DNA from 2 places in the Cryptosporangium sp. NPDC051539 genome. Region 2 is predicted to be linked to the other one. Evidence: riboswitches for the same ligand, from Rfam matches in the RefSeq annotation. Region 2 holds a riboswitch; the other holds the start of a gene.

Region 1 (7,360 bases), on a different contig from region 2:
GCCGCTTCCCGGGTCTCGTGTCCCCAGCAGGCGTAGACCCCGGCCCAGTGCGACGGCTGCAGCCGCAGGAAGCTGGCCGGGCTCGGCGTGTTCACGGCCGACAGCGACGGCAGCGCGTCCAGGATCCCGGCCGCGAGCGCCTCGGCGTCGGGCGTCAGGCCGTACCGCCCGGAGCCGGTGCCGTGCAGGTTCACCCCGTCGCGCCAGGCCGAGAGGTGCACGTGCCCACCGTTGCCGACCCCGCCGGCCTCGACCGCCGGTGCGAACGAGATCCGCAGGCCGTGCTTCTGCGCGAGCGCCCGGAGCGTCTGGCGCACCAGCACGGACCGGTCGGCCGCGGTCACCGGGTCGGTCGCTCCGACCGAGATCTCGAACTGCCCCGGGGCGTACTCCGGGTGGACCTGGTCGACGTCGACGTCCTGCGCGGCCATCGCCTCGAGCACCTCGGCGCAGAACTCGCTCTGCTCGACCAGTCGCGTCATCCCGTAGGCCGGGCCGGTGCAGGCCGGTTCGAACGCCGGCCCCGGCGCGTCCCCACGACCGAGCACGAACTCGATCTCGACCGCGGCCTTGAACGTCAGCCCGCGCGCGGCGGCCTCCCCGACGACCCGGCGCAGCAGCGATCGCGAGCAGTTGACGTGCGGTACACCGTCCTGGGTCAGCCGGTCGACCGGCGCCCAGGCCCAGCCGGGCTGGGCGGCCAGCACGGTCAGCTGGTCGAGGTCCGGGTAGAGCCGCAAGTCACCGTCGGGGCCACCCTGCTTGTCACTGCCGACGATCGAGTCGTCGGCGAGGAACAGGTCGAACACCGGCGACATCCCGACGCCCCACTGCACGGCCGAGGCCAGCGCGGAGACCGGCACGGTCTTCACCCTGGTGATGCCCGCGGTGTCGACGTAGGTCAGTGCGGCGCCGTGCACCCCGAGCGGAAGCAGCTCGTGCGCGATCTGCTGCGCCCGGGCCGCCTGGCCCTCGTGCCCGCCCGGCACCGGATCAGCGGGAAAACTCATGCGTGCTCCTTTGCCGCCGTCAGTCCCTCGTCCGCGGTGAGCGCCGCTCCGGCCCGACGGGTCAGCCGCGGCGCGGCCAGCACCGCCACCAGCCCGACCAGCAGCCAGACGGCCGCGACCAGAGGCGCGACCAGGCTCTTGCCCTCCGGCAGCGGGATCACGTTGCGGTAGAGCGTGTAGCCCAGCACGACCAGCCCGGCGAGCGGCACGACCACCTCCCACATCCGGACGCTCACGTCACGACAAACGAACAGCAAGCGGATCACACCCACCGAGGCCAGGACATACACCACCAGAAGCACCAACGTACCGATCACACCCGCCGCGACGAAGACCGCGAGCGACGTGTCGGACCCGCTCCGGTAAACCAGCCAGAGCACCACCTCGATCACCCCGGCGGCGACGACGACCCCGGCCGCCGCGCCGACCGGCGTCCGCCGGGTCGGGGAAACCCTCGCCAGAGGGGCCGGCGCGAGGCCGTCCCGAGCCATCGCGAACAGCAGGCGGGACGCACCGACCGCGCAGGCCAGCGCACAGCCGAAGGCGCTGATCGCCGCGCCCAGGCTGATCAGGTCGCCGAGCCAGGCCCCGACGTACTGCGTGCCCAGGTCGCCGAAGAGCGACCCCGACGCACCGAACTTCTCCAGGCCGGCCGCGTCGGTGCCGAAGCCCATCACCTCGACCCAGGTGACGAACACGAAGTAGACGCCGCCGAAGATCGCGGTGCCGAGGATCGCCCGGGGGATGTCCCGCCGGGGCCGGCGGGTCTCCTCGCCGAGCGTCGCCGCGGCCTCGAACCCGGCGAACGACAGGAACCCGAACACGACGCCGAGGAACAGCGCGCTGGTGTCGGTGCCCGTCGACACCGTGAACGGAGACGTCGTGAACTTGCCGTCGCCACTGACCTTGACCAGCACGATGATCGCCACGACCAGGATCAGCGCGACCGTCGACGCCTCGACGATCAGCAGTACCCGGGTGCCGAGCCGGATCGGCGAGATCGTCAGCCAGAGCACCCCGAGCAGGACCAGGCCGACGATCGGCAGCACGATCCAGTCCGGCGGGGAGTCCCAGAGACCGGTCCCGTCCAGGAACGACACCAGGAAGCGGGCCGACGCCGTCGCGGTGACGACGCTGTAGAACAGGTAGGTGCCGAGCAGGCCCCAGCCCGCGACGACACCCGGGCGGGCGCCCAGTGTCGCCCCGACGAAGCCGTACACGGATCCGGAGTGGTGGAACTTCTGGGTCAGGCGCACGAACGTGTACGCGACGAGCAGGACTCCGGCGGTGGCCAGGGCAAAAGTGAGCGGGATGGCCCGTCCGACGCTGCCCACCATGCCCTGTGGATTGATGTTCGCCGCCATCGACGGCGCCATGAGGGCGACGGAGATCCCGACGGCCTCCCAGATGCTCAATTCGCGGCCGAGCCGCGGACCCTCACCAGCCACGGGTCACTCCTCGTCAACCGGTAGTTCACGTGCGACGACGCAGGTCTATACCACTTCGTGCCGCCGGACAAGGGGGTGGGTGGAAACGTCCCCGATGTCTTGTCGAGCACGAGGGCGCCGTCGGCCGACCCGGCCTCGGGAGCGCCGGGCACGAGCGCGCGGGCTCCGGGAGCGCGCAGGTGAGACCGCTCGGATCCGGGGTCGCACCGCGCCGCGGTGAGGTCGGCGGCGCGCTCCTCGTCGGTGCCGGCTACGGACCGGGCTGAGCCAGCACGTGCTCGCCGAGCCCCACGTCGAGCCCGGCCCGGCCGAGCCCCACGTCGAGCCCGGCCGAGCGCAGCCGAGCGCAGCCGAGCGCAGCCGAGCGCAGCCGAGCGCAGCCGGTCGGGCGACACCGCGTTGCGGGTGGCGATCACCGCGACCCGGTCACCCGGCCGGACCCGCTCCGGGCGGTAGGCCCCGGCCTCCCGGGGCGCCCCGCGGTCCGAGCCACCGCGGGAGTTCGCGGTGCCGCCGTCGATCCCCGGCACCGGGCCGAGGTCGGTAGTCAGGACGACATGATCGTGGTGACGTCCACTTTGCGGCCGACGCCGGCCACGTGGCGGCCCGCCACGGTCACCCGGCGGTGCAGCCAGAGCGCCCCGACGATCGTCCACGCGAGCGTGGCCGGGCCGATCAGCGCGAAGCCCATCAGTGCCATGAACTGCAGGTTCCAGCCCGAGCCGCCGCCCAGGACGACCGCGAGCGTGTGTCCTTCGAGGAGCAGGAGCGCGGTACCGGCGGCGATCGCCGCGGTCCAGTGCGGCACCGCGGCCGGCTCGCGGAGCCAGTGCGAAGCCGCCCACGCGGTGTAGCCGACCACCACGGCCAGCACCAGCATCAGCATCACCGAGCTACCGGCGTCGGCGGCCCGGATGAACAACCCGACCGCCACCACGCCGGCGGCGACACCCGCGACCGACCAGGTGAGCTGGCGGCCGGAGCGGCGGGCCGCCCGGCCCGTCCCGCCCAGCCCGGCGGCTAACAGCACAGCGAGCAGAAACGCGATCACATCGCCTCCCCAGGGGCACGACGTCCGTTTCTGCCCTGTTATCCGATACCGCCCTCTGCCGAAACGTCTCCAGGTCAGGGCCGCCGCCGACGCTCAGCGAAGCCGGCCCACTCCGCCCAGGCAGGCCACATCGGCCGGGTCCGGACGCTCGCCCTCGCCCGGCCGCCACTCCGAGATCACCGTGATGCCGGGTTCGACGAGCTCCATGCCGTCGAAATACCCGGCCAGCTCGGCGCCGCTGCGGAGCTGGAACTCCCCGCCGCCCCGCGTCATGGCCGCCAGCGTGTCGGCGGTGGCCGGCGGCAGGTAGTCGGCGCTGCCGTGCGAGATGGCCAGGAAACTCCCGGCCGGCAACGCGTCGGTGAGCGTCCGGACCAGCGCGTACGAATCCGCCTGCGAGTCCGGGACGAAGTGCAGCACCGCGATCAGCATCAGCGCCACCGGCTGCGACAGGTCGAGCGACTCGGCGGCGCGCGACAGGATGCGGGCCGGGTCCCGCAGGTCGGCCTCGAGGTAGGAGGTCTCCCCCTGGCGCGTCGACGTCAGCAGCGCCCGGGCGTGCGTCATCACCAGCGGGTCGTTGTCGACGTAGACGATCCGCGACTCGGGCGCGATGCGCTGTGCGACCTCGTGCGTGTTGTCGGCGGTCGGCAGCCCGGTGCCGACGTCGAGGAACTGCCGGATCCCGGCCTCGCGGGCCAGGTACGTGACGACCCGTCGCAGGAACGCGCGGTTCTGCACCGCCCAGACCCGCGCGGTCGGGAAGATCTGGGCCATCTGCTCGCCCGACTCGCGGTCGACGGCGAAGTTGTCCTTGCCGCCGAGCCAGTAGTTGTACCGGCGGGCGGAGTGGGGCACCGTCGTGTCGATGCCCGCGAACACGGGCGAGTCCGAACTCATGGCGGCGCCTCTCGGTCTGCTCCCCGAATCTCGCGCCGTTCATCGTACTGATGCGATTGCGCCATCCGTCGGCGGTCAGTCGCCAGTGAACCTACCGGCGGTGTTCCGCCGGGCGGCGTAGAAAAAAGGGCGGGACCGTCACGCGTGGTCCCGCCCCGATCCGGCCTCAGGCCGGTACCGCGTCCGGGGCGCCGGTGGGCGCGGCTGCCGTCCGCGGGGCGAGCACACGCTCGGCGAGCGGACCGAAGACCAGGCCGAACGCGCCCCAGAGGACGAGCTGGGCCCCGACCGAGTACAGACGGAACGTGGCCAGCACGTCGGCCGGGAAGCCCTCGTAGACGATCCGGCCGCTCGGATCACGCAGCGGGAGGGGCGTCTCGGTGGCGCGTTCGCTGCCGGTCGCGGCCACGTTCGCCGCGAGGTGGCCGAGCGGCGGCAGCAGCAGCATCACGACCCCGCAGGCGACGACGTACGCACCGCCGGCCAGCAGCGTCGCGTTCCAGTTCCCGAAGCGGGGCGCGAGCCGCTGGCCGAGCCAGACCGCACCGCCGAGGAACACCAGCGACGCGAGCACCATCAGCAGGTACAGGCCACCGCGGGTGCCGATCGTGTCGTCGTTGCCGACCGCGGGCGGGTTGGCCGGGTACTTCAGCCAGGGCACCAGGAACAGCCCGACGAACGCACCGCCGGCGACCAGCATCGCCAGCACGCGCGGCCGTACGGCCCCGACCCGGCCGAGGCAGATCGCGTAGATCACGGTGGCCAGCAGGCCCATCGCGAGACCGAACACGATCATGCCGACGCCGATCCCGACGTTGGCCTGGACGGCCCGGGTGAACGTCTCCGGCTCCGGGCCCGGGATCGGCAGGCGGGCTGCCTGGTCGAGCGCCTCCTGGGCGGCGCCGCGACCCTGTTCGTAGTCGATGGCCTTCTGGATCTGCGGTTCGGCGAAGATCCGCGCGAAGACGAACGCGCACAGGCCACCGATCCCGCCGGCCAAAGCGCCGCGCAGGAGCAGTTTCAGCTCCATCAGTGGCAGGGGAAACCGATGAAGTGACGCGCGTCGTGCACGAACTCGTGGATGTGCACGTCGTTGCCGAAGACCGAGACCGCACCCTGGTCGACGCCGACGAAGTAGTAGGCCAGCAGGGCCAGTAACGCGGCGGCACCGAGGTAGACGGCACCGCGCGAGCCGGAGATGACCACCGGCGTGGCAGCGGGCCTGGCCGTGGGCCGGACAGCGGCGGACGGAGTTGTCACGTAAAGCCTCCTCTGGGGATCGTGCGTCCCCTTGCATGTAGGGCCTCGAGACGGCGCCAGTATCTGACTCACCGGCGGGAGCCGGCACACAGTGGCGCGACCGTGCTGGGTTTTCACCAGCTTCCTCGCACCGTCACGTGGGTTCGAACATAAGGCCGGACGGCTGCGGGGGTCAACCAGCAGGCGCGCCGGGCGGCACGCGAGGTCAGCAGGGGCAGTCGTCTCCGTACCCGGAACCGGCAGCGGACGCGGGCCCGGTCCCAGGGGCCGGTGCGGTCATCGGGGGGTCTCCAGGGCGCGGATCGTCAGGTCGGCGAAAGGGAGCGGGCAGCAGTCGCTCGCGGCGCACGCGGACAGGTCGTCGCACCCGGCGTCCAGCGCCTCGGCCAGCGTGTCGCGGATCGTCCGCAGGTCCCGGATCCGCTCCTCCACCTCGACGAGCTTCTCCCGCGCCCGGGCCCGCAGCCCGTGGTGACGGCGCCGCCCGACCTCCAGCAGGTCCGCGACCTCGTCAAGTGTGAACCCCAACCGCTGCGCGACCTTGATCACCCGCAGCACGGTCACCGCCTCGGCCGGGTACACGCGGTGGCCACCGGGCGTCCGGGCGGGCTCGGCCAGCAGTCCCCGGCGCTCGTAGTACCGGAGCGTCTGGGTGTTCACTCCGGCCGCTGCGGCGACCTCGCCGGTGCGGAGCGTGCCGCTCACGCCGGGACCCGTTCCAGCAGGCCGTCGAGCACCGCGATCCGGGCCGGCGGCACCTCGATCTCGAGCCAGAACTCCGAGGGACCGGCCGGGCCGAACCCGAACCGGAAGAACGAGCAGCATTGCGTCTCACGCGCCGCCAGGTCCTCCGCCCGCGCCCGGTGCGACGCGATCAGCAGCAACCGGACCCGCGTCGGCGTGACGCGCTCGGTGCGCCGTACCGCGTCGCGGAACAAATCGTCGAACTCGGCCACCCGGAACGGCTGCGCGGCCGTGGGCAGCGTGCATCCGGAAGGCATCCAATCGGTCATGGCTCGACGGTAAGCCCGTACCCGGGTACCGGATGCAAGTCCTTGCCCGCCGCGTTCCCGGGATCGGGTTCTGGCATGATCTGCGCCATGACGAACCAGGGACTGCTGCGCGAGGCGCGCGCCCTGATGTTCGTCCTGGTGTGTCTGAGCCTGTCGGTGGCGTTGCACAGCTGGGCGCACGGGCAGGTGCCGCCGGTGATCGCGGTTCTCGCCGGTGCCGGTCTCGTCGTGCCGGTCGCGATGGTGCTGACCGGCCGTCAGCGCGGGTTGCCGGTGATCGCGGGTGCTCTCGCGGTGACGCAGGCCGGGCTGCACGCGCTGTTCACGCTCGTCCCGGCGGGCGGCATGCACGCGATGATGGCCATGCCCGGTGCCGGCACCATGGTCGCCGCCCACGTGGCGGCCGGGAGCCTGGCGGCGCTGTGGCTGCATGCCGGGGAGGTCGCGGTCTGGCGCCTGGTGCGCCGGCTCGCCGGCCGGTTGCCTGTGCTCGGCCGGCTGTTCGCGCTGATCGGGCTGCGTCCCGTGGTGCCCGCGCCGCGCCGCTTCCGCCCGCGGCTGGTCGAGCTCGCGGCGCCGCTTCCGGAGCCATCGTGGCTCCGGGTCGTCAGTCACCGAGGGCCTCCGAGCGCCCTCACCGTGACCGCCTGACCGTCCCGCCCGCCGACGTGCGCGCAC
Region 2 (7,360 bases):
CGAAATCCGGCCGTGAAGCCAAGCCCGAATCTCGCCCCTGCCCGTGGTGAGGACAGTCCGTCAGCTTCTCTGCGTTCTCTTCTCTCGACGTCAGGAACACTATCCAGTCATCGGGAGCATGTCTAGTCCCACCGCCACAGATTTTCTCGGCAGTCACGTCAGGCTCAGGCTCTCCGTCTGGCCCCGGGATCACCCGTACCTATGCTTTGCCAGGTGAGCAGCAAGGGCGTCTCGGACGCAGATCTGTGGGAGATGCTCTTCGCGGTCGAGAACGCGGCGCCCGCCGACGCCGTCGAGGTGGTCGCCCGGCGGCTGAGCCTCGGCGTCGAAGCGACCTCGGCCTCGTTCCTGGTGGCCGATCTGAGTGGCCGGGCGTTGGTGCGCATGGCTCACGTCCCCGACGTCGCCGCCGCTGACACACGCCGGCAGGACGAGGCGGTCGCGGCGGTTCTCCCTTTCGACGGCGGCCCCCGGGAACAGGCACTGCGTTCCCAGCGCGTCCAGGTCGCGCCCGGCGCGAACGGCACGCATGTCGTCATGGCGCCGGTGACCGAGCGAGGCGAGGCCCTCGGCGTGCTGGAACTCACCTTTCCTGCCGAACCGGACGAGGCGACTCTCGACGCGGTCAGCCGGGGCGCCCACGTCCTCGCGTACGTCGTCATCGCCGCCCGACGCCACACCGACCTGTTCGAGTGGAGTCAGCGCACCGCTCCGTTCAACCTGGCGGCCGAGATCCAGCGACGGCTGCTGCCCAGCGCGTTCACCTGCGAAGCAGCCGCGTTCACGCTCTCGGCCTGGCTGGAGCCGGCGTCCACCATCGGCGGAGACACGTTCGATTACAGCCTGGCCCGCGACGTACTGCACATGAGCATGACCGACGCGATGGGCCACGGGGTAGACAGTGCCCTGCTCGCCACGTTGGGGGTCGGCAGCCTCCGCAACAGCCGGCGACGGGGCATGTCCTTGACCGACCAGGCCGCCGCCGCCAATCAGACGCTCAAGGAAAACGCTCCGGCCGGATTCGGCTTCGCGACCGGCCTGATCGCCCGATTGGACCTGCCCACCGGTCTGCTGCACCTGGTGAACGCGGGACACATCCCGCCCCTGCTCGTCCGGGGCGGAGCCGTCGACCGGCTGACGCTTCCGATCGACCTGCCTTTCGGGATCCGCAGCGCACAGACCTACCGCGCGACCGAGCTGCCGCTGCGGCCGGGCGACCGCCTGGTCCTGCTCACCGACGGCATGCTCGAACGTCGAGGGGCCGTGGTCGACCTCGAGCGTCCGCTGCTGGCCCTCGTCGACTCCCATCCGCGGGAAGTCGTCCGCGCGCTCACCGACGCGGTCCTCGCCGTCGGCGGCCCCGCGCTGGCCGACGACGCCTCGTTGCTCGTCCTCGACTGGTACGGCGGCCACGACAACGCCCGCGACGCGCGGCCGTTGCACACCCCCAGCGGCTGAGGGTGGGTGAGCGACCACCCGACGCCGGCGGGGCGACTCGGCGGAATCCACTGGGGCCGGTCGCGAACGCGACCGGCCCCAGCCAGGCAGGCGTAGATCTAGAAGTCTTCGTCGAACGAGACGGAGCCGGGGACCGCGACCTGATACGCGGAGACGCGGCGTTCGAAGAAGTTCGACAGCTCCTGGACGTCCTGCAGGTCCATGAATCCGAACGGGTTCGACGAGGAGTAGACCGGGTCGAGCCCGAGCTGCCGCAGCCGCCGGTCGGCGACGTGCTGCAGGTATTCACGCATGTCGATCAGGGACAGACCCGGGACGCCCTGACCGACGAGGTCCTCAGCGAACTGGGTCTCGCACTCGACCGCCTCGGCGAGCATGTCCCGGACCTGGCGGGCCATCTCGTCGTCGAAGAGGTCGGGTTCCTCGCGGCGGGCGGTCTCGACGACGTCGAACGCGAACGCCATGTGCATCGACTCGTCGCGGAACACCCAGTTCGTACCGGACGCGAGACCGTGCAGCAGGCCGCGCGAGCGCAAGAAGTAGACGTAGGCGAACGCGCCGTAGAAGAACAGCCCTTCGATGCACGCGGCGAAGCAGATGAGGTTGAGCAGGAACGCCCGCCGGTCGTCCTTCGTCTCGAGTTGCTTCAGATCACCGAGCGAGTCGATCCAGCGGAAACAGAACTCTGCCTTCCGCGCGATCGACGGGATGTTCTCGACCGCGGCGAAGGCTTCGAAGCGCTGCTGCTCGTCGGGGACGTAGGTGTCGAGCAGGTTCAGGTAGAACTGGACGTGCACGGCCTCCTCGAACAGCTGCCTCGAGAGGTAGAGACGCCCTTCCGGCGAGTTCACGTGCTGGTAGAGGTTCAGCACGAGGTTGTTCGCGACGATCGTGTCGCCGGTGGCGAAGAACGCGACGAGCCGCGACACCAGGTGGCGCTCGGCCTCCGACAGCTTCGCGAGGTCCTTCAGATCGGTGTGGAGGTCGACTTCTTCGACGGTCCAGGTGTTCTTGATCGCATCTTTGAAGCGGTCGAAGAAGTGCGGGTAACGCATGGGACGCAACGTGAGGTCCATGCCGGGGTCGAGAAGCATTACTGGCAGGCCTCGCAGGATTCGGGGTTTTCCAGGGAGCAGGCGATGGCCTCGTCGGTGGCGACCGGTGTGACCGTGGCCTGCTGGATCCGGGTCGCCGGGCGCGACCGCAGGTAGTAGGTGCTCTTGAGGCCGGTCTTCCAGGCGTAGGAGTACATCGAGGAGAGCTTGCCGATCGTCGGCGACGCGAGGAACAGGTTCAGCGACTGGGACTGGTCGATGAACGGCGCACGGGCGGCGGCGAGATCGATCAGCGCCCGCTGGGGCAGCTCCCACGCGGTACGAAAGACGCTCTTGACGTCGTCCGGGAGCTGGGTGAGGCCCTGGACCGAGCCGTCGGCCTGCTTGATCGTGTTGCGGACCTCCGCGGTCCAGTGGCCCCGGGCCTTCAGCTCCCGGACCAGCGCGGTGTTGATCTGCAGGAACTCGCCGGAGAGCGTCTCGCGCTTGAACAGGTTGGACACCTGCGGCTCGATGCACTCGTAGCAGCCGGCGATGCTGGCGATCGTCGCGGTCGGGGCGATCGCGATCAGCAGCGAGTTGCGCAGGCCGGTGGTCGCGACCCGCGCGCGCAGGGCGTCCCACCGTTCGCCGGTGGTCTCGACGTTCCAGAGGTCGGGCTGCAGGTCGCCGCGGGCCGCGCGGGTGTCTTCCCAGGCCGGGTGCGGGCCGTGCTGCTCGGCGAGGTCGGCCGAGCGTTCGAGCGCGGTGAGGTAGATCTCCTCCGCGATCTTCGTGGAGAGCTCTTTCGCCTCCGCCGAGTCGAACGGGAGACGCAGGGCGAAGAACACGTCCTGCAGACCCATCACGCCCAGGCCCACCGGACGCCAGCGCGGGTTGCTCGCCGCGGCCTGGGGCGTCGGGTAGAAGTTGATGTCGATGACGCGGTCGAGGAACGTGACCGCGGTACGGACGGTGCTCTTCAGCCGCTCCCAGTCGATGTCGTCGCCGGTCAGGTGCGCGGCCAGGTTGACCGAACCGAGGTTGCAGACGGCGGTCTCGTCGTCGCTGGAGACCTCGATGATCTCGGTGCAGAGATTGGAGAGGTGGACGACGTTGCCGGGTTTCGCCGTCTGGTTCGCGAGCCGGTTGGACGCGTCCTTGAACGTCATCCAGCCGTTGCCGGTCTGGGCGAGCGTGCGCATCATCTTGCCGAAGAGATCACGAGCCTTGAGCTGACGAACCTGGCGGCCCGCGTGCTCGGCCGCCTCGTAGGCGTTGTCGAAGTCGGCGCCCCAGAGATCCGGGAAGTCCGGGAACTCGTCGGGGTCGAACAGTGACCAGACCCCGTCGTCCTCGACCCGGCGCATGAACAGGTCCGGGATCCAGTTCGCGAGGTTCAGGTTGTGGGTGCGGCGGGCGTCCTCGCCGGTGTTGTCGCGCAGTTCGAGGAACTCCTCGATGTCCGGGTGCCACGGTTCGAGGTAGACGCAGGCCGCGCCCTTGCGGCGTCCGCCCTGGTTGACGGCGGCGACCGACGCGTCGAGCGTGCGCAGGAACGGGACGATGCCGTTGGACTGGCCGTTCGTGCCGCGGATCAACGCACCCCGGCCGCGGACCCGGGAGAAGCCGATCCCGATACCGCCGGCGAACTTCGACAGGTTCGCGACCTGCGCGTACCGCTGGTAGATCGAGTCGAGCTCGTCCTTCGGCGAGTCCACCAGGTAGCAGGACGACATTTGGGTGTGGCGGGTGCCGGAGTTGAACAGCGTCGGCGAACTCGGCAGGTACGCGAGCGAGGCGAGCAGCCGGTAGAAACCGATCGCCTCCTTCGCGGTTGTGCTGAGCCCTGCTGCCACCCGGAGGAGCCAGTACTGCGGGGTCTCGACGACCTCGCGGGTGAGCGGGTGGCGGAGCAGGTACCGGTCGGCCACCGTCCGGAGTCCGAAGTACTCGAAGCGCAGGTCGTTCGTGACGTCGATCGCGTCGTCCAGCTTGCGGGCGTCGCGGGCCACGAAGGCGGCGGTCCCGTCACCGATCAGGCCCTGCTCGTGGCCCAGCGCGATCGACTGGCTGAAGCTCGCGATGCCCTGACCGCGGACTTCCTTGTCGAGGAATCCGGCGAGCAGCCGGGCGGCGAGCCGGGAGTACTGCGGCTCCTCGCCGATCATCTCCGCCGCGGTCTGGATGCTCAGCTGGTCGAGCTCGGCGGTGGTGGCGCCGTCGTAGAGACCGCTGATCGTCTTGGTGGCGACGCGGAGAGGATCGACGTCGGTGAGGTCGGTGGCGTGGCGCTCGACGGCACGGACGATCTTGTTGACGTCGACGGGTTCGGTGGCGCCGTTGCGCTTCCGGACTTGCATCTGCGGCCTGCGCTGAACCGGTGTCTCCGGCGTGGCCTCGGCGGTTGTCACAACTCTCTCCTCGCGAGTACGTCCAGGGTGAGGACGCGCGAGAACAGACACCATCGCGCACAGCGGCGTGCGGGGCTGGCGTCAGCCGTCCCGCGCGGCCTCCGACCGCCGGACCGTTGCCGGTCCGGCGCGCTGGCAGGTCTTCGGACTCGTGGGCTGTGCGCGGGTCGGTACCGCCGGTCGCGCCGTGGGGCGCGCAGGCAGAATCGGTCGCGCGGGCCTACTGGCCGTCGCTTCCCAGGCCGTTGCCGGGCCCAGTGCTTGGTTGACGGCGGTCGTTCCCACTTACCGCTGCGGGGCAGTCCCGGATTCTCACCGGGTTCCCTGTTGCCACGACCGATCTGGACGATCGGCCGAACCAGCTACGAGAGACACCATATCTAGGTGCGCCACAGAAGTCACACACAACATCTCGTGTCGGCGTTTTGCCGGGGCCGCTCAGGCGGATCGGGCGTCGACGGGGCGCCCGAGCAGGTGGGCGACGATCTCGCGGGTGGCCGGTGCCGGCGGCAAGCCCAGCTCGTCGCGCAGCAGCCTGCGCGTGGTGTGGTAGTGCCGGAGCGCTTCGCCCGGGTTGCCTTCCGCGAGGTGCACTTGCAGGACGCGGCGGTGCGCGCTCTCCCGCAACGGCTCGGTCGCACAGGCGCAGAGCGCCGCCTGCAAGGCCACGTGGTAGTGCCCCTCGTGCAGTGCCCGGTCCGCAGCCTCCTCCAGACGGTGCAGGCGTAGCTGACGGAACCGCTCACGCTCCGCGTCGACCCACGGCTCGTCCCAGGCCGGCAGGATCTCGCCGACCAGCTGAGTGATGTCGATCCGTTCGGCGAACGCGTCGTCCTCCACGAGGTGCAGGTCGACCTCGACCACCGGCATGAGACGCATCTGCCCGCCGTCGGTGTCGACGAGGCGCTCGCCGGTCGGCGCAGGCAACCGCCACAGCGTCGACCGCAACCGCGTCGCGGCGGCTTTGTCGTCCAGGTCGGGCCAGAGCGTCGCGGCCAGCGTCCGTCGGTGCGCGGGCCGCCGGTTGAGGGCCAGTAACGCGAGCAGGCGCTGGGCGGCGCCGCAGACCCGGATCGACTGCTCGTCGTGGCGGAGATCGAATGCGTGGAGCAGCCGGAGGGCTGTTCCGCTCGGACGCGAGGACGTCATCTGGAGTGGGCCTTCCTCAGTGCGCCGCGATGGTCGCCACAGGTCCCGAGCGGCTCACGGCATGCGGCAGTACTACCCGCCTCCGGCCGCCTACACCTGAGCCGTTCCGATGAATAGGCCCGGGAGGCGTCCCTTCCGCCGGTCAGTCAGCGAGCATGCCGACGCGAAGGCGGGAGACGATCTGGTTCAGCAAGCGGGAGATGTGCATCTGGGAGACGCCGATTCTCTCCGCGATCTGAGATTTCGTGAACTCGTCCACGAAGCGCAGCTTGAGGATCTCGCGTTCCCGGTCGGGAAGGGCGGCGAGCAGCGGCTTGAGCGCCTCGTGATTGTCGACGCCCTCAAATCGCCGGTCGAGGCCACCGAGGTTGTCGCCTACCGTGGCCGCCGAGCCGTCCGCGCTGGCCGGCGCGTCGAGCGACGAGGCGTTGTAGGCCTCGCCGGCCTGGAGCGCGGCCAGGACTTCTTCGCGGCGGCAGGTGTATCAGCGTCAGCTCTTTGATCAGGGCGTGCCGCCGACTCTCGTCAGCGCCACACGCCGCCAATTGGTGGAACAGCGGAGCCACGGTCTCGTAGCGGCTGTAGTCCGGTTCGCCGGTGCCGGGTGATGAAGAATCGGTCACCGGTGCCGTGCAGCTCGAAATGGCCATAGCCGTCACTCCCCTGCGGACGGTGTTCCAAGGCCGCTGCCTGACCGCCGGAACGGGGTCGGTTCCTTCTCACCGGACTCCGTTCGGCTGGTGCCCGCTCGGCCGCGACCTATGCGGAACCGACGTCAAAACTTCGCGGCCCGCAACGGGCCTCGGACGTGCTCGTCAGCTCGCCAGCCGCCGTCCCTGCTCTGCGGCATCGGGGGAACGGCGACGCGCGGGTACGAGAACCCTGGGCGTCGGGACCGGGGCAGTCCGCAGTTGCAGGGCCACCGGGTCCATGCCTCGCGCGCCGAGCGCCACCGCCCCGCGTGCGGTCCTCGCGACGACGGCGACCGCACCGTGCCGCACGCGCAACGTCCAGGCCGGTCGGGACACGCCGTCGAGCACCAGTGACATCAGCTCCCACTGCTGGTCCAGAGCGCCGCTCAGCATCTGGTGCCGCAGCTGGGAAAAACTCTGCGCAGATTCTGGACAACTCGTCCAGAGCGCAGGACCCACGCAGGTCAACGCGAGCATCATCGCCCAGTGACGAGCGTCAGCGAGGTCGTCGCCGGGGTGCAGCGGGTCGAACTCGCTGCGCCCGGGCCGTGTCGCGGCGGCAACTACGACGTCACCGGGAGCGGAGTACACGACGGTGATCCACGGATCTCCG

The links. Region 2 has a riboswitch for cobalamin ahead of ACIBZJ_RS34360 (ribonucleoside-diphosphate reductase subunit alpha). Riboswitches for the same ligand answer to the same signal wherever they lie in the genome.
Region 1: linked by a shared signal. The riboswitch ahead of ACIBZJ_RS04545 (CbtB-domain containing protein) and the one ahead of ACIBZJ_RS34360 (ribonucleoside-diphosphate reductase subunit alpha) in region 2 are both predicted to bind cobalamin.

The regions. Positions count from the first base shown of each region.
Region 1 is NZ_JBITDV010000001.1:962,244-969,603, forward strand. Features, by position in the region: gene ACIBZJ_RS04520 (glutamine synthetase) at 1-1,010, opposite strand, end outside; gene ACIBZJ_RS04525 (APC family permease) at 1,007-2,458, opposite strand; gene ACIBZJ_RS04530 (hypothetical protein) at 3,006-3,509, opposite strand; gene ACIBZJ_RS04535 (SAM-dependent methyltransferase) at 3,603-4,409, opposite strand; gene ACIBZJ_RS04540 (CbtA family protein) at 4,576-5,439, opposite strand; gene ACIBZJ_RS04545 (CbtB-domain containing protein) at 5,439-5,615, opposite strand; adenosylcobalamin (AdoCbl) riboswitch at 5,716-5,807, opposite strand; gene ACIBZJ_RS04550 (MerR family transcriptional regulator) at 5,946-6,374, opposite strand; gene ACIBZJ_RS04555 (hypothetical protein) at 6,371-6,682, opposite strand; gene ACIBZJ_RS04560 (hypothetical protein) at 6,770-7,333, shown strand.
Region 2 is NZ_JBITDV010000013.1:109,413-116,772, reverse strand. Features, by position in the region: gene ACIBZJ_RS34370 (PP2C family protein-serine/threonine phosphatase) at 214-1,458, shown strand; gene ACIBZJ_RS34365 (ribonucleotide-diphosphate reductase subunit beta) at 1,557-2,552, opposite strand; gene ACIBZJ_RS34360 (ribonucleoside-diphosphate reductase subunit alpha) at 2,552-4,855, opposite strand; cobalamin riboswitch at 5,023-5,284, opposite strand; gene ACIBZJ_RS34355 (BTAD domain-containing putative transcriptional regulator) at 5,345-6,055, opposite strand; gene ACIBZJ_RS34350 (sigma-70 family RNA polymerase sigma factor) at 6,198-6,515, opposite strand; gene ACIBZJ_RS34345 (hypothetical protein) at 6,871-7,360, opposite strand, start outside.